DNA from 3 places in the Devosia sp. YIM 151766 genome. Region 1 is predicted to be linked to each of the others. Evidence: predicted binding sites of a transcription regulator. Region 1 holds the regulator's gene; each other region holds the start of a gene.
What was found. The regulator PhoB, encoded in region 1, activates phosphate uptake and scavenging genes when phosphate is short. The targets are predictions, from matches to a motif close to TGTCATNNANCTGTCAT.

Region 1 (7,232 bases):
GGCGCACACGCTGGAGGGGCCGGACGACATGCCGGCCCATATCAAGGCGGCGCTGACCCAGACCTCCATCGGCATCCCGGTCAGTAATGGACGCCCGGTGCTGGGCGCCTGGCAGGGGCTTTATCTGTTCGAACACCGGCACAATCCGCATCGGCGGGAATTGGTGCTGCACATCATCGGAGAATGAACATGGATTTGGGCCTTGTGGTCAATTATTGGCCTTTTATCTTGGCTATGGGCCTTACCGGCATCTTTTCCGGCGTGGCGGCGGGCCTGCTCGGCATTGGCGGCGGCGCGGTGATCGTGCCGGCGCTGTCCAACAGCCTGCTGCTGATGGGCTTTGATCCCGATGTGGTGCAGCACGTGGCCGTGGGTACCTCGCTCGCCATCATCATTCCCACCGGCATCATGAGCGCCCGGGCCCATCACGCCCGCGGGGCGCTGGATGTCGGTGTGCTCAAGCTCTGGGCCCCGTTCATCGTCGCCGGCACCTTTATCGGTGGCCTCATGGCCGGCTGGTATTCGGGCGATGCGTTGCGCATCGTCTTCGCGGTGCTGGCCTTCGTCATCGCCGCCAATATCATTTTCGCGTTCCAGACCCGGCTGATGGGGCATCTCAAGGACGTGCCCTTGGTGCATCGGATATCGGCCTTCGTCGTGGGCTATCTGTCCTCGCTGATGGGCATTGGCGGCGGTTCGCTGACCGTGCCGACGCTGGTGGCCTTCGGGCGCAGCATGCACAAGGCGGTCGGCACCTCAGCGGCCATCGGCGTGGTCATCGCCATTTCGGGCACGGCGGGCTTTCTCCTTTCCGGCTGGAATGCCGAAAACCTGCCCCCGGCGAGCATCGGCTATATCAACCTGCCGGCCCTCGTCCTGGTTGGCGTGCTGGCGGCGGTCTGCGCGCCGGCCGGCGCCGCCCTGGCGCACAGGATGGACCAGAAGACGCTCAAATATGTCTTCGCCGCCTTCCTCGTGGCCGTGGGGCTCAACATGCTCTGGAAAGTGGTGCTGGGTTAGGGTGCTTGGCGCCACCGCAACGCCGTTAGACCTCATGGTGAGCCTGTCGAACCACGAGGTCGGTAGCTCCGTGGCCGCGACCTCGTCCTTCGACAAGCTCAGGATGAGGCCTACGAGAACATTGTGCGGCCTCTACCCCGGAGCAGGGCAACCCCCGCTCGTCACCCTCGCGCTTGACGCGAGGGCTCTTCCTTCGCGACCAGAGAAAATTCCAAAAAGGGGTTGGTGGGGACGGAGTGACTACGGTGGAACCGTCCCCACCGCCCAAGCCCCCTCGTTGAGGGGATTCGGGAACATGGCGGCAGATGGAGGACTCGATCCGCCGCCCATGTAACAACGTGCGTTTGGCCGGGCAGGTTTGTCCAAAACATGGCAGGCCCGAAAAGGTTCTGTGGATTAGTCGTTAGTGTTGTCCAAATCCCACGTCACATTGACGCTGATGGCGAAGGTCAGTTCGCCGGCCTCGACGGGAACGGCGGCGGACTGAGCCAGTTCGGCGCGGGCATACATGGGATAGGGCTGCGGGCCGCTGAAATCCTGCCGTTCGGAGATCGATTCCAGCTCGCCCAGACCGACGCCGGCGACATCGGCATAGAGTTCGGCCTTGCCGCGGGCATCGGCAAAGGCGGCCTTGCGGGCCTCGTTGAGCAGGTCGGCCGGATCGGCGACGGAGAAGGAAACGCCATTGACGGTATTGGCGCCCACGGTCACCGATTTGTCGAGAATGGCGCCGAGGTCTTCGAGGTCACGCACCACCACGGTCACCGAATTGGAGACCTGATAGCCATTGATGCGCGGGGGCAGCGTATAGCCCAATTCGTCGCGGGCATCGGAATAGACATAATTGGGATTGACCGAGAAGCCCGAGGTCTGGATGTCGCGGGCCTCGATGCCGGATTGCTTGAGAGCGGCGATCAGCTCGCTCATCGCCTCGGTATTGGCGTCGAGCGCTTCGCGCGCCGTGGCGCCCTGCGTGGTCACGCCGGAATTGATCGTGGCCATGTCCGGTGCGGCGCGCACTTCGCCGCGCCCTTCGATGGCGATCGAGCCGGCATAGGCGGGCAGCGCGGTGGCAAGAAAGGCAAGGGGGGCGAGGACGCTGAGGACACGCATTGGCAGACTCCTTTGGGGTGCATTGGCCCGGGAAGATTTCCCGGGCCAATGCGTCAGTATTGCGGCGTGGATGAACCGGAATTGAACGAGCATGCCCGCGATTGTTCAGGCATGCTTGGCATAAAGTATGATTTATCGTGTTCATGCTTGCGCCGGACCGGAGCACTGCGCTAGTCACTTGCCCTGACATGTCAGGGGCGATGCATATGAATTCAAACCATATTCCGGACGGCATTCTCATCGGGCGTGCCTGGGTTCCCGATTTCGATCATCCCCGTATCGTCACGGTCCGGGACGGGCAGCTTGTCGACATCACGGCGCGCGGGCTGGCCAGCGTACGCGACGTGGCCGAAAGCGGCCGCGCCGCCGAGCATGTGCGCAATGCGCCGGGCCGGCCGGTGGGCGAGGTGGACGCCGTTCTCGCCAATGCCCTGGACGGCAATAAGCGCGCCGATCTTCCGCGGCTGCTGGCGCCGATCGACCTGCAGGCGATCAAGGCTTCCGGCGTCACTTTCGTCGTCTCGCTGCTGGAGCGCGTCATCGAGGAACAGGCGCGCGGCGACATGTCCCGCGCCGAGGCGCTGCGTGGCGAAATCCTCGACCTGATCGGCACGGACCTGTCGCAATTGGTGCCGGGCTCGGATGCCGCCATGCAGGTCAAGGCGAAGCTGATCGAGAAGGGCGTGTGGAGCCAATATCTCGAAGTGGGAATCGGCCCGGACGCGGAAATCTTCACCAAGAGCCAGCCGATGAGCGCGGTGGGCTATGGCGCCGAGGTCGGGCTGCACCCGGTTTCGACGTGGAACAATCCCGAACCCGAGATTGCGCTGCTGGTGACCAGCAAGGGCGAGATCGTCGGCGCGACTTTGGGCAATGACGTCAATCTGCGCGACGTCGAAGGGCGTTCGGCGCTGCTGCTGGGCAAGGCCAAAGATAACAATGCGTCAGCATCGCTGGGTCCGTTCGTGCGGCTTTTCGACGGCGATTTCACCCTCGAAACGGTGAAACAGGCGGAAATCGCCCTGCGCGTCGAGGGGTTGGACGGCTTCGTGCTGGAGGGCCATTCCAACATGGCGGAAATCTCCCGTACCCCGGAATCCCTGGTATCCGCGACCATTGGCGAGCATCACCAATATCCCGATGGGCTGGTGCTCTATCTCGGCACCATGTTCGCGCCGGTGAAGGATCGCGACGGCGCCGGCAAAGGCTTTACCCACCGCATCGGCGACCTGGTCTCGATTTCGACACCCAGTCTGGGTACGCTGGCAAATCGGGTGAACCTGTCCACGAAATGTCCGCCCTGGACCTATGGCACCAGCCATTTCCTGCGTGATCTCGCTCGCGCCAACCTGCTCTGATCTAAGCGCTTTTTCCTCCGAGGCGCATTACCGAAAGGCATCGACATGACCGAATTGCACAAGAACCTCATCGATGGCGAATGGGTGGGCGCGGATGGGGTCGAGAATATCAACCCCTCCAATATCAACGAAGTCGTCGGCCTTTATGCCCGCGCCAATGTCGAGGAGACCAACCAGGCCATCGCCGCCGCCAAGGCCGCCTTTCCGGCCTGGTCGCGCTCGGGCATTCTCGAACGCCACGCCATCCTGTCCAAGGCCAGCCAGGAAATTCTGGCCCGCAAGCAGGAATTGGGCGAGCTGCTGAGCCGCGAAGAGGGCAAGACGCTGCCGGAGGGCATTGGCGAAGTGACGCGCGCCGCTCAGATTTTCGACTTCTTCGCCGGTGAAACGCTGCGTCTGGCCGGTGAGATCCTGCCCAGCGCGCGGCCCGGTCTGACGGTCGAAATCACCCGCGAGCCGGTGGGTGTCGTCGGCATCATCACGCCGTGGAACTTCCCGATCGCCATCCCGGCCTGGAAGATTGCCCCGGCCCTGGCCTATGGCAATAGCGTGGTCATCAAGCCGGCCGATCTGGTGCCGGGCTCGACCTGGGCCATCGTCGATATCCTGCACCGCGCCGGCCTGCCCAAGGGCGTGCTGAACCTGGTGATGGGCAAGGGCTCGGTGGTCGGGCAGACGCTGCTGGACAGCCCCGATGTGAATGCCATTTCCTTCACCGGATCGGTGGGGACCGGCAAGCGCGTGGCCGAGGCCTCGATCAAGCATGGCCGCAAGTTCCAGCTGGAAATGGGCGGCAAGAATCCGACCATCGTGCTCGATGACGCCGACCTCAAGGTGGCGGTGGAGAGCGTGGCGCAATCGGCGTTCTTCTCGACCGGCCAGCGCTGCACGGCGTCGAGCCGGGTGATCGTGACCGAAGGCATCCACGACAAGTTCGTCGCCGCGCTGGCCGAGCGGACCAGTGGTTTGCGGGTGGGCCATGCCCTCGAAAAGGATACGGAAATCGGCCCGGTGGTCGATCCGAGCCAGCTCAAGCAGGACGTGGATTACATCGAGATCGGCAAGGGCGAGGGCGCCAGGCTGGTGGCTGGCGGCGAGCGGGTGACGAAGGATACCGAGGGCTATTTCCTGCAGCCGGCGCTGTTCACCGAGGCCACCAATTCCATGCGGATCGCCCGGGAGGAAATTTTCGGCCCGGTCGCGGCGGTGATCAAGGTCAAGGATTACGAGGAAGCGCTGGCCACGGCGAACGACACGGAATTCGGCCTGAGCGCCGGTATCGTCACGACGTCGCTGAAATATGCCACCCACTTCAAGCGCAATTCGGAAGCCGGCATGGTCATGGTCAATGTGCCGACGGCCGGGGTGGATTTCCACGTGCCGTTCGGAGGCCGCAAGGGTTCGAGCTATGGCCCGCGCGAGCAGGGCACCTATGCGGCCGAGTTCTTCACCATCGTGAAGACCGCCTATACCGCTGCCGGCTAAGCTCCCTCACGCGGTCTGGGCGAAGCGTTCGTCGAAGGCGTAGCCGGCCCCGCGCACGGTGCGGATGGGGTCGGCTTCGCGGCCGCGATTGATGGCGCGGCGCAGCCGGCCGATATGGACGTCGACGGTGCGCTCGTCGACATAGACGTCATTGCCCCAGACGCCATCGAGCAATTGCTCGCGCGAATAGACGCGGCCGGGATGGCGCATGAGATATTCGAGCAGGCGATATTCGGTGGGGCCGAGATGGACGTCGCGATTGGCGCGGCGGACCCGGTGGGTGGTGCGGTCGAGCTCGAGATCGCCGAGCTTGAGCGCGGCGGTGACCAGATTGGGGTTGGAGCGGCGCAGCAGCGCCTGGATGCGGGCGACCAGTTCGGGCACCGAGAAGGGCTTGACGATATAATCGTCGGCGCCGGTGGTAAGGCCGCGCACCCGCTCTTCCTCCTCGCCGCGGGCGGTGAGCATGATGATCGGCACGCGGCTGGTTTGCTCGCGGGCGCGCAGGCGCCGGCACAGCTCGATGCCGGAGACTTCCGGCAGCATCCAGTCGAGCAGGATCAGATCGGGGAGCTTTTCGGCGATGGCCTGCTGGGCCTCGTCGCCGCTTTCGGCGGTAACGACGCGATAGCCCTCCGCTTCGAGATTATAGCGCAGAAGGAGGGCGATATCGGCTTCGTCTTCGACGATGAGAATGGTCGCGGGCATATGGATGTGCTCCGTCGGTCGGCGCTCGGAAGAGGCCGGGGGCTGTTCCGGGAATGACGCTGTAACGTTGTCGCTAAACCTTTATCTGCTGGCGCTGCAATTCCTGTACTTCGACGGTGAGCTGCCGGCCGGTGGCCAGGTAATAGGCGCGTTCGGCGATATTGGTGGCGTGGTCGCCGACCCGTTCGAGGTTCTTGGCGCAGAACAGCAAATGGGTGCAGGTGGTGATGTTGCGCGGGTCTTCCAGCATATAGGTCAGGAGTTCGCGGAACAGCGAGGTGTACATGGCGTCGACCTCGTCGTCGCGGTTGCACACATCGACCGAGGCGGCGGCGTCGCGATTGGCATAGGCGTCGAGCGCGTCCTTGACCTGGCGCAGCACCAGGCCGGTCATGTTCTTGACGCCGTTATAGAAGGTGGGTTGCAGGTTTATGCCTTCGAGCTTGAGCGAGCGGCGGGCCAACTGCTTGGCCATGTCGCCGATGCGTTCGAGGTCGTTGGCGACGTGGATGGCGGTGATGATGGCGCGCAGGTCGCTGGCCATGGGCTGGCGGCGGGCGATCATGGAAACGGCCATGTCGTCGATCCGGCGCTGCATATCGTCGATGCGCTGATCGGCGATGATGGTGATATCGGCCAGTTCGCGGTCGAGCTTGAGCAGGGAACGGGTGCCGTTTTCGATGGCGACTTCGACCAGGCCACCCATTTCGGCGATGGCTTGGGCGAGCCCGGCGAGTTCATCGCTATAGGCGGTAACGATATGTTCAGAACCGGTATTGGGCATGACGATCTCCTTCCCCGCAATCAGCCGATGCGGCCCATGATGTAGTCCTGGGTCTGCTTGTTCACCGGATTGGTGAAAATCTCTTCGGTGTCGCCCTGCTCGATGAGGTTGCCGAGATGGAAGAAGGCGGTCTTCTGGCTGACCCGGGCCGCCTGCTGCATCGAATGGGTGACGATGACGATGGTGTAGTTTTCGCGCAATTCGTCGATCAGTTCCTCGATGATGGCGGTGGCGATGGGGTCCAGCGCCGAGCAGGGCTCGTCCATGAGGATGACTTCGGGGCCGACGGCAATGGCGCGGGCAATGCAGAGCCGCTGCTGCTGGCCGCCGGAAAGGCCGGTGCCGGGTTCGGCGAGGCGGTCCTTGACCTCCTCGAACAGGCCGGCCTTGCGGAGCGAGGACACGACGATCTCGTCGAGATCGGCCTTGGTCCGGGCCAGGCCATGGATGCGGGGGCCATAGGCGACATTGTCGTAGATCGATTTGGGGAAGGGGTTGGGTTTCTGGAACACCATGCCGACCCGGGCGCGCAGCTCCACCACGTCGAGATCGGCGGCATAGATATCCTGGCCGTCCAGTTCGATGCGGCCGCCGACCCTCGCGCCCTCAATGGTGTCGTTCATGCGGTTGATGCAGCGCAGGAAGGTGGATTTGCCGCAGCCCGAGGGGCCGATAAAGGCGGTGACGGCGCGGTCGGGGATGTCGATGGAAATGCCGTGCAGGGCCTGCTTGGCGCCGTAATGGACGGTGACATCGCGGGCGGT
Region 2 (7,232 bases), 270 kb from region 1:
ATAGGCCACATTGTCGATACCGATATTGACCAGCCCCACCCGCCCCTGGAAACGGCTGCGATGGCGTTCCAGCATGCGGGCCAGCTCGATGCGGGACCGGGGCCCCTCTTCGTCCGCGACGCGCCGTTTATGGGTGACGAACACCGCCGCATCGTGGCCGACCACGAAGACCTCGTGGCGCCAATGCGGGGCCTGCAGGCCGGCCGGCAGCGCTTGCGGCAGGGTATGGCCCTCATTGGCGAGATATACAGCGAGATCGGGCGTCGGCAGCAGCACCAGATGCGGCAGCGCCGCCGCGTCCGCCTGCGAGGAGAGGCGAGAGACGATCTGGGCCGGCCGGGCTTGCCGATAGTCAACGGCCAGCCCGCCGCTTTCCGCCGACTGGCCCAGGGCCTCGACCAGTCCCCGCATGACCTCCGGCGCTTCAGTGCCCATCAGCACCAGCGGCTGGCGTTCCTGCGCGGCGCCTCCCGACAATCCGGCCCCAAGCAAAGGCGTTGCCAGCATGAGCGAAAGAAAGGAGCGCCGCTTCATCGTCCGCCGCCTTTGTTGCCGCCGCTGCTGGGCAGGCGCACGGTGATCGCCAGCCCGCCCCCCTCGCGATCCGCGATGCCGATGCTGCCGCCCATCGCCCTGGCGACATTGCGGGCGATGGGCAGGCCGAGGCCCGATCCGGGCCGGCTGCTGCCGGCGCGCTCGAAACGCTCGAACACCCTCTCCCGCATTTCCGGCGCAATGCCGGGGCCGCGGTCGGCGACCGTGAGGACAATGTCCTCGCCCTCCTGCCCCAGCGCCACCGCGATCGTGCCCGGCGCATGAATCTGGGCATTCTCGATCAGGTTGCGCACCATTTCGCGCAGGCTGGTCGGCTCGCCCTCGACGATGACCGGCTCCTGAGGAAGCTCGAGTTGCAGCGCGCCGCCCAGATCGGGATAGGAACCTTCGGTCTGCAGGCGTTGCAGGGCGTCGCGGATAACCTGTCGCATATCGAGGTTTTCCCGCAGCCGGGTTTCAAGCGAATGCAGCGTCGTGGCGTCCGACAATATCTGGTTGGCGAGGATTGTGGCGCTGACCGAATTGGCATGGATGCGGCGCATGATTTCGCGATGGCGGCCTTCCGGCGCGCTTTCGAGCGACAGTTCCGAAAGCGCCCGCATCGCCGTCAGTGGCGTGCGCAATTGGTGGGCGGCATCGGCGGTAACGCCCTTCAGCCCCACCAGCACCGAATCCAGCCGCTCCATGAATTCGTTGAGAGCCGAGACCAGGGCGCTGACCTCGTGCGGCACCGGCCCGGCCACCGGCCTCAGATCGGACGCGGTGCGCTGGCGCAGATCGGCCTCCACCGCCCGCAGCGGCACAAAGGCCTGTCGCACTGCCAGCCAGATCAGCAGGAAAGCCAGCAAAGCGAGCGCTATCGCCGGCAGGGCGGCATTGACGGTCAGTTGCAGGCCGAGCTGGTCGCGCGCCTCCCGGGTCTCGGCCACCAGCACATCCACCCAGCCGCCATCGGCCGCATCGGTGTGATAGCGCGCTGCAGCGGCGATGCGCACCGGCGCGCCGCGATGGGTGCTGGGAAAGAAGCGCAGGCCCGGCCCGGTGCCGTGCGGTACTTCGAGCCCGAGAATGGGCGAACCGGTAATGAGGGTCCCGTCGGGCGCGACGACACGATAAAAAATGCGGTTGAGGCGCGACGTGCCCAGAATGGCAAAGGCCGAATGCGGCAGATCGACCGTCGCCTCGCCCTCCTGGATCGACACCGTATCGGCTATCGACAGCGCCGCGGCGCCCAATACGCGGTCGAAGGCTTCTTCCGCCGCATCATGGGCATACCAGCGCACCACCAGGAACATGAACAGGCTGACAACGGCCAGCAGTGCCGCGCCACTGAGCAGCAGCCGCCTCTGAATGGAGAATTCACGCGTCAACGGCCGTCCCTTCCGCGCGCCGGCGCAGCATATAGCCGATACCGCGATGGGTGACGATTTCGAGATCGCTCCCCTCCAGCTTGCGCCGCACCCGCGAGACCAGCAGTTCAATGGCGTTGGGCGTGCCGGCATCCTCATAGCCGAACAGCTTCAGCACCAGCTTGTCCTTTCTGACGGTATGGCCGGAGCGACTGGCCAGCATTTGCAGCACGTCGAATTCGCGCCGCCCCAGATCGAGCGGCTTGCCCGCCACCATCACTGCGCGCGAGGCGAGATCGATGGTGACCGCGCCCAGCCGCAATACCGGTTGGGCCGCGCCCAGATGCCGCCGCGCCACCGCGCGAATACGGGCCACAAGCTCGGAAAGGTCGAAAGGCTTGACCAGATAATCGTCGGCTCCCAGATCGAGCAGCCCGACCTTGTCCGCCACCTGATTGCGGGCGGTGATGACGATGACCGGCAGCAAGAGGCCGCTATCGCGGATGCTGCGCAATACGCCAAAGCCGTCCTTTCTCGGCAGGTTGATATCGAGAATGACCAGATCGTGCCCGCCGGCCATAGCCAAAGCTTCGCCGGCATCGCCGTCATGCGCGACGGTTACGCTATGGCCTTCATCTTCCAGCCGCATCGAGATGGCAAAGGCGATGTCGGGAGTGTCTTCAATCAGCAGGATACGCATGTTCCAGCAAGTAACAGGATTATGACAGCATCGGCCAGTATCATCGGCGTTACGTCAAAACCCGGAAACCCATATGGGCGAAACCGGCGGTCGGAGGTAGAGGAAACAGGGTGTCAGGGCATCTGGCTGCGAGCTTGGCATTGTGCATGATGCTGCTGTCGTCGCTGACGACGGTGGCGGCAGAGCAATGTGCCGCCCAGGGCGCCCTGCACGAGCGCTATTGCGACGCCGATGGCGACCAGGTCGCGGACCTACCCGCCGATCCGGCCCTGTGGCGTGATCCGCAAACCCTGGTCTGGGCCTATGCGCCCATCGAAGACCCGGCGGTCTATGCCAATCTCTTCAAGACCTTCACCCGCCACCTCGAAACCTGCCTTGGGCGGCAGATCGTCTATTATCCAGTGTTGAGCACCGGGGCCGAGATCGAGGCGATGCGTTCGGGGCGTCTGCATTTTGCCGGCTTTTCCACCGGGCCGACCGTGGAAGCGGTCAACCATGCCGGCGCCGTTCCTTTCGCGGCCAAGGGCATAGGCGACCAATTGCGCGGCTATCGCGTCCTCGCCATCGTGCGGGCGGATTCGCCTTATCGGGACCTGGCCGATCTGGCCGGGCGCAAGGTGGCGCATACTTCCGCCCTCTCCAATTCGGGGCATCTGGCGCCCCAGGTCTTCTTCCCCTCCGAGGGATTGGTGCCGGGCGAGAATTATGTGCCGCTGATGTCCGGCGGCCATGACCGCTCGATTCTCGGCGTGGCCGACGGCGATTACGACATGGCGGCGGTGGCGTCCGACGTTCTCGAACGGATGATCGAGCGCGGCATGGTGCGCCGTGAGGCCTTTCGCGTCATCTATGAGAGCGGACTTTTCCCGACCTCCTCCTTCGCCCATGCGCATGATCTGCATCCCGACCTCGTCGCCGAGATGAAGCGCTGCTTTTTCAACTTCACCTTCACCGATGAGATGAAAGCCGAATTCGGCGGCGACGAGCATTTCCTGCCGATCAGCTATGATCGCGACTGGGCCTCGGTCCGCGAGGTGATCGAGCGGGTGAGCGATCCGCCGCCCTTCTGAACCAAGAGCAATTTCCAAGCATCCCCCCGGCAGCTGGCCAGAACGCCAGGCCGCTGCCCCGCACACCCGCAATCAGGGAAAGTCATGCAGAATCCCGGCAGAAGCCTCTATCAAATCAAGGTCCATAATCAGGATCCGACCACGCTGATTGGCGTGGCGCTGGCAGTGCTGTTTTCCTACCTGATCGCCGCGCCGGTCATATTGCTGGTGGCCGACGCGTTTCTGGTCCAGTTCGCCGACCAGACGCGGGCGCAGCAGGCCATGGGCGAGGTGACGCTCTATTACGTCAATCGCGTGCTGTTCTCCGCCATTTCGACGGATGTGTTCTGGCGGCCATTGATGCACACGGCGCTGATCGCCCTCTGCGCCATCACCATATCGCTCGCAGTCGGCCTGCCGCTGGGCTGGCTCATCAGCCGCACCGACCTGCCGGCCAAGAAGTGGTTCTCCACGGCTCTCATCGTGCCCTATATGCTGCCAAGCTGGACCTTTGCGCTGGCCTGGATGACGCTGTTCAAGAACCGCACCACCGGCGGCTCGGCCAGTTGGATGGAAAGCCTCGGCTTCACCCCGCCCGACTGGCTCGCCTATGGTTTCTTGCCCATCACCACCATTCTCGCCCTGCATTATACGCCCTTCGTCATCCTGCTTTTCGGCAATGCATTGCGCCAGTTCGATTCCTCGCTGGAGGATGCCGCCCGCAGCATCGGCGCCGGCGGCGGCACCATTGCGCGCAAGATCATCCTGCCGCTGATGCTGCCCTCGCTGGTTTCCGCCTCGACGCTGATCTTTGCCAAGTGCCTGGGTGATTTCGGCGTCACCTATATCCTGGGCGTACCCGTCGGTTTCGACGTGCTGGCAACCTCGCTGTTTCGCGCCATCTCGACTAACCAGACCGGCATGAGCGCCCTGCTGGCGCTCACCATCGTCATTCTGGGCTCGTTCTCGATTCTCATCGACATGTACCTGCTGAAGGAAGCACGCCGCTTCGTCGTCATCGGCTCCAAGGGATCGATGAACCGCGCGACCCGGCTGGGTCGCTGGCGGCTGCCTGCCTTCGGCTTTGCCGGACTGGTCTTTGTGGTCAGCGCCTTCATTCCGCTGATGGCGCTGTTCCTCACCACCATCATGAAAGTGCCGGGTGTGTTCTCGCCCGACAATTTCACCCTCGAATACTGGATCGGCACCGGCCTGGGCACCGTCGCGCTGCAACAGGGTATCCTGCTGACGCCCGAATTCTGGCGGGCGACCTGGAACACGCTGTGGATCGTGGGCGTCGCCTCGCTTGGCGCCGGCTTTCTCGGCCTTCTGGTCGGCTATGTCGTGGCGCGCACCGAAGTGAAGGCCGTCGCCATGTTCCTGCGGCAGGTCACGTTCCTGCCCTATCTGGTGCCGGGCATTGCCTTTGCCGCCGCCTATCTGACCATGTTCGCCGTGCAGCGCGGGCCGGTTCCGGCACTTTATGGCACGCCGATCATCCTCGTTCTCGCCATCATGGCCGACCAGATGCCCTTTGCCTCGCGCGCCGGCATCTCCTCAATGATGCAATTGGGCCGCGATCCGGAAGAGGCGGCGCGCAATGCCGGCGCCGGCTTCACCCGCCGGCTGACCTCGGTGGTGATCCCGATCCAGAAAGGCGCGCTGGTTTCGGGTGTGCTGCTGCCGTTCATCTCCGGCATCAAGGGGTTGAGCCTCGTTGTCGTGCTCGCGGTTCCGGGCACCGACGTGCTCACCACCTATGCGCTGCGCCTGGTCGATTACGGCATGGCGCAGGCCAGCAATGCCGTCATGCTGATGATCTGCGTCATCGCCTTCGGCGGCACGCTCTTCGTGCAGCGGCTCACCAAATCCAAACTCTCCGATGGCCTGGGAGGCAATTAATGTCCAACATCAGCATCCGCGACGTCCGCAAGGCCTATACCAAGTCGGCGCCGCCCGCCGTCGACCGGCTCAGCCTGGAAATCGTCAAGTCGGATTTCCTCTGCCTGCTCGGCCCCTCCGGCTGCGGCAAGACAACGACGCTGCGCATGATCGCCGGCCTCGAACATCCAACCGAGGGCCAGATCGTCGTGGGCGACCGCACGCTGGTTTCCGTCGATGAGGGCATTTATGTGCCGGCCGAGAAACGCGATATGGGGCTGGTCTTCCAGAACTATGCGCTCTGGCCGCATATGAGCGTGGCGCAGAATGTCGAATTCGGCCTCAAGCTGCGCAAATTGGCCAAGCCCGAGCGCGACCGCATCGTCGCCGAGGTTCTCGAAAAACTGGGCATCGCCCGCTACCGCGACCGCCTGCCCTCGCAGCTTTCCGGCGGCCAGCAGCAGCGCGTGGCGCTGGCCCGCATGCTGGCGCTCAAGCCCGACGTGATCCTGCTCGATGAGCCGCTGTCCAATCTCGATGCCAAGCTGCGGCTGGAAATGCGCGCCGAATTGAAGCGCATCCACCAGGAGGTCGGCGCCACTATCGTCTTCGTCACCCACGACCAATGGGAAGCGATGACATTGGCCACCAATATCGCGGTGATGAGCGAGGGCGAATTGCAGCAGCTGGGTACGCCCGACGACATCTATGAGCGTCCCGCCAATCGCTTCGTCGCCGAATTCGTCGGCAATCTGCCGATCAATATCATCGAGCTGAAGGACGGGGCCAGCGGCCCGCTGGTCGACTGGGTGCGCACCATGCTGGCAAAGCTCGCTCTGCCCGAAGCTGCGGGCTCGGTCGGCATCCGCCCGGAATCGGTGCATCTGACCAGCGAAACCGACGACGAAACCCGCTCGGCACAAGTGGTCGACATCGTCCCCACCGGCGGCAGTTGGATCGTCGAATTGTCGGTCGACAACGATAAATTCTTCGCCATTACGCCCGAAGCGCCTCGCGTGGCGCCGGGCGGCAATGTCGGTCTCTCGGTCTCCCGGGAGCACCTGCACATCTTCGACGCGGCCGGTCGCCGCATCGAAATTCAATAATTCAACGGACAATACAAGGAGGAGCAGATGACTCTCACGTCCAAGACCCACGCCCGCGCCCGGATGGCGCTCACCGCCGGTATTTCGGCACTGGCCCTGATGCTTTTGGGCCCCGCCGCCGCCCAGGAAATCGGCTTGTCCGATGCGGATTATTCGCTCGACGCCCTGATCGAGGCCGCCCAGAAGGAAGGTCCGATCACCGTTATCGACGCCACCGGCAAGATCGTCGACATGGCCAATGCCTTCACCGAGAAATACGGCATCGAAGCCACCGGCGTGAAGATGAGCGGCCAGGACCAGGAGCAGATCATCCTGCGCGAGGCCCAGGCCCAGAACGTGCAGACCGACGTGTTCAACATGTCCAACCTGCCTTCGGTGACGACCCAGATCATGGTGCTGGGCGCCGGCACCAGCTGGATGCCGCCCGATCTGATCGACCAGGTCCCCGCCGAATACCAGAACCCGGCCATTACCAGCCTCAACCCCTGGGTCTGGGCCTATAATACCGACGTGCACACCGATGGCTGCCCCATCGACAATCTATGGGCGCTGACCACCGAGGAATGGACGGGACGCGTCGCCATCCCCGACC
Region 3 (7,232 bases), 1.1 Mb from region 1:
AACGTCTCCATATCCATGGCGAGGATCAGCGCCAGGAACGGCGAGGCGATGATCAGGGGCAGGGCGCAGGTCAGCCAATGACTGATCACTTTTGCGGCAATGACTGCCGCAAGCGGCAGGTCGGCGAGGCGGTAGAGCGCCAGCGTGCCGTCCTCGCGGTCGGGGCGGAACAGGCGGTCGAGGCCGAGCAGCATCGACAGGAATGCGGCGATCCAGACGATGCCCGGCGCGATGCGGGCCAGCAATTCCTTGTCCGGGCCGACGGCGAAAGGCACCAACGCCCCGGTGATGATGAAAAACAGCAGCAAAGTCAGTATCTCGCCGCTGCCGGTCAGCGCCAGCCGCAATTCGCGGCGCAGAATGGCGCGGAAGCCGCTCATGGCTGCGTCCCCAGCGTCAGGGTGACGAGGCCGGATACGGCGATATCGTCATGGGTGGCGATCACCGCGATGCCGCCTGCGGCCAGATGCGCCCCGACCAGATCGGCAACGAGTCTGTGGCCCTCGGCATCCAGCGCGGCCGTTGGCTCATCGAGCAGCCAGAGCGGCCGGCGCGATACCAGCAGCCGGGCCAGGGCCAGCCGCCGCTGCTGCCCGGCGGAAAGATAGCCGGCATCGAGCGCTGCCGCTTTGCTCAACCCCACCTTTTCCAGCGCCTCTAAGGGCGGCAGGCCGGTCCGGCCATTGATGGCGGCCCAGAAATCGAGGGTTTCGGCGGTGGTGAGCCGGGGCCTGACGCCGTTCCGGTGGCCGCAATAATGCAGCGGCGGCGCCTCGTCGGGATCATGGCCGCGATAATCCACCCGGCCGGCGAGCGGCGGCAGCAGACCCGCCAGGGTCAGAAGCAGGGTGGACTTGCCGGCGCCATTGGGCCCACGCAGCAACAACCCGGCACCGGGGGCGAGGTCGAGTGCGATATCGCTGACGAGCACCTGCTCGCCCCGGCCGCAAGCAAGGCCCTCCGCCTTAAGGAAAAACTGCGAATGGACTTGCCGTTGCGTCATGGCCCCATCTCGTATTGAACCCATACTCGTACTGGCAAGGGCCAAAGTGTTTGATTATAAAGGCTTGATATTAGAGTCATTCCAGAAAACCCGGACTTTCGGCGGCCCCACCTGCCCGGAAAACCGTGTCAGCAGCAAGAAGGGCGGAGCCTCATGACCTCGATCGACAGCTTCAAATCCAAATCGACGCTCAATGTCGGCGGCAAGAGCTACACCTATTACTCCATTATCGAGGCGGAAAAGAACGGTCTGGCCGGCGTTTCCAAGCTGCCCGGCGCGATGAAGGTGGTGCTGGAGAACCTGTTGCGCTTCGAAGACGACCGCACCGTCAAGAAGCAGGACATCCTGGCGATCGCCGAATGGCTGGTCTCGCGCACGAGCGAATATGAAATCCAGTATCGTCCGGCGCGCGTCTTGATGCAGGACTTTACCGGGGTTCCTGCCGTGGTGGACCTGGCCGCCATGCGCGACGCCACCGCCAAGCTCGGCGCCAATCCGCAGAAGATCAACCCGCTGGTGCCGGTCGATCTGGTCATCGACCACTCGGTGATGGTGGATTCTTTCGGTACGCCGCTGGCCTTCGCGCAGAATGTCGAGCTCGAATATGAGCGCAATGTCGAGCGCTACGAATTCCTGCGCTGGGGCCAGTCGGCCTTCGACAATTTCCGCGTTGTGCCGCCGGGCACCGGCATCTGCCACCAGGTGAACCTCGAATATCTGGCCCAGACCGTGTGGACCAAGACCGAGAACGGCGAAACCGTGGCCTATCCCGATACGCTGGTGGGCACCGATTCGCACACCACCATGGTCAATGGCCTGGCCGTGCTGGGCTGGGGCGTGGGCGGTATCGAGGCCGAGGCGGCCATGCTGGGCCAGCCCATTTCCATGCTGATCCCCGAAGTCATCGGCTTCAAGCTCACCGGCAAGATCAATGAGGGCATCACCGCCACCGACCTAGTGCTGACCGTCACCGAAATGCTGCGCAAGAAGGGGGTGGTCGGCAAGTTCGTTGAATTTTTCGGTCCCGGCCTCGACTATCTCAGCCTCGAAGACCAGGCGACCATCGCCAATATGGCCCCCGAATACGGCGCCACCTGCGGTTTCTTCCCGGTCGATGAGGACACGCTGAAATATCTCTCGACCACCGGGCGCGATGCCGAGCGCGTGGCACTGGTCGAGGCCTATTCCAAGGCCCAGGGCATGTTCCGCGACAGCGATGCGCCCGATCCGGTCTTCACCGACACGCTCGAACTCGATCTGTCGACCGTGGTGCCCTCGCTGTCCGGCCCCAAGCGTCCGCAGGACCGCGTGGCGCTCAAGGATGTCACGTCTTCCTTTGCCGAGGCCTTGCCGGAATTGTCCGGCGGCCGCATCGAGCGCACCCGCCTGCCCAAGGACAAGCAGGAAAGCCGCTTCGTGGATGAAGGCGCCACCGGCGTCGACGATATTCCCGAAGAGGCGGCCTTCCCGGTCACCGGCTGCGATTACAAGATCACCGATGGCAGCGTGGTGATCGCCGCCATCACCTCCTGCACCAATACCTCCAACCCCTCGGTGCTGGTGGCTGCCGGCCTCGTCGCCCGCAAGGCGCGGGCCCTGGGCCTCAATTCCAAGCCCTGGGTCAAGACCTCGCTGGCCCCCGGCTCGCAGGTGGTCACGGATTACCTGACCGCCGCCGGCCTGCAGGAGGACCTCGACGCCATCGGCTTCAACCTTGTGGGCTATGGCTGCACCACCTGTATCGGCAATTCCGGCCCGCTGCCGCAGGCCATTTCCGATTGCATCAATGAAAACAAGCTGGTGGCCGCCTCGGTCCTGTCGGGCAACCGCAATTTCGAGGGCCGGGTCAATCCGGATGTGCGCGCCAATTACCTGGCCTCGCCGCCGCTGGTGGTGGCCTATGCGCTGCTCGGCACCCTCAATGTCGACATCACCACCGAGCCGCTGGGCACCGGCAGCGATGGCCAGCCGGTCTATCTCCGGGATATCTGGCCCTCCAACCACGAGATCGCCGAGATCGTGCGCGAGCACGTCACCGCCGACATGTTCCGTTCGCGCTATTCGGACGTGTTCAAGGGCGACGAGCACTGGCAGGGCATCGCCGTCGAAGGCGGGGAAACCTATGGCTGGAATTCGTCCTCCACCTATGTGCAGAACCCGCCCTATTTCGATGACCTGACCATGGAGCCCAAGCCGGTGACCGACGTGGCCTCGGCCCGGGTGCTGGCGCTGTTCCTCGATTCCATCACCACCGACCACATTTCCCCGGCCGGTTCGTTCAAGGCCGGCACCCCGGCCGGCCAATATCTCACCGAGCGCCAGGTGGCCCCCAAGGATTTCAACTCCTATGGTGCCCGCCGCGGCAATCACGAGGTGATGATGCGCGGCACCTTCGCCAATATCCGCATCCGGAACATGATGCTCGACGGCGTCGAGGGCGGCTTCACCCGGGGTCCCTCGGGCGAGCAGATGCCGATCTATGACGCGGCCATGGCCTATCAGCAGAAGGGCACGCCGCTGGTGATCTTCGCCGGCAAGGAATATGGCACCGGCTCGTCGCGCGACTGGGCGGCCAAGGGCACCAATCTGCTCGGGGTCAAAGCGGTCATCGCCCAGAGCTTCGAGCGCATCCACCGCTCCAATCTGGTCGGCATGGGCGTCATCCCGCTGCAATTCAAGGATGGCGACAGCTGGCAGAGCCTGGGCCTCGACGGTTCGGAAGTCATCGACATTGCCGGGGTGGAGAATATCGAGCCGCGCGCCATGGTCAATGTCCGCATCACCCGCGCCGATGGCTCGGTGCTCGATGTCGAGACCCGCTGCCGCATCGATACGGCCAACGAGCTGGATTATTTCCGGCATGGCGGCATCCTGCATTATGTGCTGCGGAGCCTGGTGGCCGCGTAAGCAGCGTTTACATCGACGGTTTTTTGCGAATGGCGGCCTGCGGGCCGCCATTTTTCATGTCGGCGAGTCGAATCCTTGCCGCTCTCACCCGCTTTTGACTAGGCAGCCGCCGCCGCCCCGGCTTACAACCTTGCCATGCTTCCGCATCTCGCCCTCGGCTTCATAACCGGCTCCGTCATGTCCTTCGCCTTCGTGGTGGCGCCGGGCGCCGAAAGCATGCCGGGCCAGTCCAGGGCGGTGGTGGAACTCTTCACCAGCCAGGGCTGTTCGCAATGCCCGCCCGCCGATGCGTTGCTCACCAGCCTGGCCGAACGCGGCGATGTCGTGGCCCTGGCCTATCATGTCGATTACTGGGACTATATCGGCTGGGAAGACACCTTTGCGCATAAGGGCTTTTCCGACCGGCAGCGGGCCTATGCCAAGAGCTGGGGTTCCTCGCGCATCTATACCCCGCAAATGGTGGTCAATGGTTCGGAGGGCGTCGTCGGCTCGCGGCGCGAGGAGGTGCAGGACGCCCTGGCCTCGGCGCAATTGCCGCTGGCGGTCAGCCTCACGCGTCAGGGCGACATGCTCAAGGTCGAGGTGCCGGCCGATGAGATGCTGGACGATGCCCAGATCTGGCTGGTGCGCTATCTCGACCGGGCCGATGTGGCGATCGCGGCAGGCGAGAATGCCGGCAAGAACATGGTCTATACCAAGGTAGTGACCGACAAGCAGATATTGGGAATGTGGGAAGCGCGGACCGGAGCCGAGATTAAGCTGCCGCTGGCCGGCCTGACGAACAGCGAGCCGGGCAATAACGGCTTGGCCGTGCTGGTGCAGAACGAACGCAATGGCCTGCCCGGCCCGATCCTGGGTGCGGCGACATACCGGTTCTAGAGCTCCCCCCTTTCGGAGGGAGCCGACCGCGCCTCCATTTCGCCGTGAAAAAAGCCCGCCCCTGCAAGCAGGAGCGGGCGAAATGACTTAGGTCAACTCAATTGGGGGGCTGGCAACCGGACCTCATGGTTTGGGGGCTCGTTCGGTCCGATTGCCAACCACTGGAGGCAATGGTTGGACGATGCCGGTTCAATGGGGCGTCAAAAGGGATAGATCATGGCGGAAATGGGGAATTTTCACCCCTTGCCTTGCCTGGCGAATGCGTCGATCATGCCGGCGCGATGACAGGGTATCGAGGTCGCGTGCAGGGCCCCCGTAACACTTCCCGGAACAATATTTCCCTTGTGCATGTGGGCGAGCCGCAAGTGGCCAATTCCCGCCCGGCGCAGCCCGTCGTGGTGTTCGACCGGCGCGAGCTGATGCAGATTCTCACCCTTTATGGCCGCAAGGTCGCCGCCGGCGAATGGCGCGATTACGCCATGGATTTCCTCAAGGACCAGGCGCTGTTCTCCATCTATGCAAGGGTTTCCGAGCGGCCGGTCTTCGTGGTGGAGAAGAATCCCAAACTGCGCGCCAGGCAGGGCCAATACATGGTCATCAACCAGCAGGGGCTGATCCTCAAGCGCGGCCATGACCTGGTGCAGGTCCTGCGGGTGCTCGACCCGGGCCTGACGCTGGTGGGATGAGCTTGCGCATCCGTTCGGCGCGGGTGGAGGACGTGCCGGCAATGAGCCGCGTCCTCATCGCCTCGATTACGGAATTGTGCGGCCCAGATCACCGCAATGAGCCCGAAGCGCTGGCCGCCTGGACTGCCAACAAATCCGTCAATGGCGTCGCTTCCATGCTGGAAAACGCGAAGTTGCGACTGTTCGTGGCGGAGCGGAATGGCGAAGTGCTCGCCGTTGGCGGGGTCACCCTGGATGGCGAGGTGGCGCTCAACTATGTCGCTCCGCAGGCGCGGTTCGGGGGTATCAGCAAGGCCATGCTGGTGCGGCTCGAAGCCGAACTGGTGGCGCTGGGCTTTGCCGAAGCACAGCTTGAGAGCACGGCGACGGCCCGCCGCTTCTATCAGGCCGCCGGCTGGCTTGCCGATGGGCCGCAGGCCAGTGGACGTGGGGTCAATGGCTATCCGATGCGCAAGCAGCTGCTTGGTTGAGCTATAGCGTCTTCTGCAAATGCACGACATCGTGCCAGCGGTCGAATTTGAAGCCGACATCGCGGAAATAGCCGACCTGCTGGAAGCCGAAATTCTCGTGTAGGCGCAGCGAGTTGTCGGTTCCCGCCGTGATCACCGCCAGCATCTGCCGGAAGCCGGCGGCCCGGGACTGGAGCAGCAGCTCGCCCAGCATCAACTTGCCCAGGCCCTTTCCGGTGGCGCCGGGATCGAGATAGATCGAATCCTCACAGGTGAAGCGATAGGCGGCGCGGGGGCGGTAGAAGCTGGCATAGGCATAGCCCAGTAGCTTGTTGTGGCGTTCGGAGACGATGAGCGGATGGCCGAGCTGTTTCAGCCTGGCGATTTTTTCGGCCATCGCCGCTTCGTCCGGCGCCTCGAGGTCGAAGGTGATGGCGCTGTTTTCGACGTAATGGCGATAGAGCGCCGTGATGGCGGGGATATCGGACCAGGAGAAGCTGCGCAGGACAAGATCGGTCATCGGATGGGCACCAGAAAAAGGCCGCAGCTTTTGTAAGCTGCGGCCCGGTTTGTCGTCCAACCAAATTTCGGGCTGGAGGCGCCGTGTTCTTAGCGCTGCTCGGCGACTTCCGCGGTGGTCACCGGGCCGAATTCATTGCCCCAGCTATTGCGGATATAGGTGGTGATCGAGGCGATCTGCTCGTCGTCCAGCTGGCTGCCGAACGGCGGCATATAGCCGAAACCATGGATGAGGGTGGTGGCCAGATAGGCCGTGTCGCCCAGCGCTTCGTTGCCGACAAAAGCCGGCCCCTGGGCGCCCTTGCCCGCCGGACCGTGGCAGGCGGCGCAGGTGGTGCCGTATAAAGTCCGGCCCTGATTGAAGAACAGGTCGAACTCGGCGCTGGAGGTCTGTTCCGTCTCCGCTTCGGCGGCCGCCGCGTCGTCGGAGGCGGGAGCCTCATCGGCGCTGGCGGCCGGAGCCAGCGAGATGCTGTCCTCATTCGCGGCGGTGCCGTCTTCGCCCATATAGGTGAACATCAGGATGGCGCCGGGATTGTGCAGCACATTGGTGAAGCCGGTCGTGCCGAACTTCTCGGCAGCGGTGCCGAAGCCATCGGTGGCGATGAACACCGTCTTGTTGTCGGCGGAGATGGCGGTGTCGCGATAGCGGTTCTGGGTGCTGAACCAGGCCGTCGGCAAGCCATCGGCCTGCTGGCCGTCTTCGGTCAGGTGCTGGACATAGAGCTGACCGTGCTTGAGGGTCGGCAGCAGCACCGAATTGTCCCATTCGGCGATGCCATTGTCCCC

Region 2: a site for PhoB is predicted at 2,615-2,631, ahead of phnD (phosphate/phosphite/phosphonate ABC transporter substrate-binding protein). Genes of this name have one in related genera too.
Region 3: a site for PhoB is predicted at 5,060-5,076, ahead of O9Z70_RS15280 (DUF2794 domain-containing protein). Genes of this name have one in related genera too.

Annotation. Positions count from the first base shown of each region.
Region 1 is NZ_CP127251.1:2,010,806-2,018,037, reverse strand. It holds gene O9Z70_RS09855 (secondary thiamine-phosphate synthase enzyme YjbQ) at 1-187, shown strand, start outside; gene O9Z70_RS09850 (sulfite exporter TauE/SafE family protein) at 190-1,020, shown strand; gene O9Z70_RS09845 (SIMPL domain-containing protein) at 1,417-2,133, opposite strand; gene O9Z70_RS09840 (fumarylacetoacetate hydrolase family protein) at 2,340-3,491, shown strand; gene O9Z70_RS09835 (aldehyde dehydrogenase family protein) at 3,537-4,976, shown strand; gene phoB (phosphate regulon transcriptional regulator PhoB) at 4,983-5,684, opposite strand; gene phoU (phosphate signaling complex protein PhoU) at 5,758-6,468, opposite strand; gene pstB (phosphate ABC transporter ATP-binding protein PstB) at 6,489-7,232, opposite strand, start outside.
Region 2 is NZ_CP127251.1:2,281,222-2,288,453, forward strand. It holds gene O9Z70_RS11180 (ABC transporter substrate-binding protein) at 1-534, opposite strand, end outside; gene O9Z70_RS11185 (sensor histidine kinase) at 531-1,925, opposite strand; gene O9Z70_RS11190 (response regulator transcription factor) at 1,915-2,604, opposite strand; gene phnD (phosphate/phosphite/phosphonate ABC transporter substrate-binding protein) at 2,751-3,674, shown strand; gene O9Z70_RS11200 (ABC transporter permease) at 3,759-5,555, shown strand; gene O9Z70_RS11205 (ABC transporter ATP-binding protein) at 5,555-6,640, shown strand; gene O9Z70_RS11210 (ABC transporter substrate-binding protein) at 6,668-7,232, shown strand, end outside.
Region 3 is NZ_CP127251.1:3,111,170-3,118,401, reverse strand. It holds gene ccmB (heme exporter protein CcmB) at 1-380, opposite strand, end outside; gene ccmA (heme ABC exporter ATP-binding protein CcmA) at 377-1,003, opposite strand; gene acnA (aconitate hydratase AcnA) at 1,157-3,910, shown strand; gene O9Z70_RS15285 (DUF1223 domain-containing protein) at 4,046-4,789, shown strand; gene O9Z70_RS15280 (DUF2794 domain-containing protein) at 5,092-5,475, shown strand; gene O9Z70_RS15275 (GNAT family N-acetyltransferase) at 5,472-5,945, shown strand; gene O9Z70_RS15270 (GNAT family N-acetyltransferase) at 5,947-6,444, opposite strand; gene O9Z70_RS15265 (glucose/sorbosone family PQQ-dependent dehydrogenase) at 6,534-7,232, opposite strand, start outside.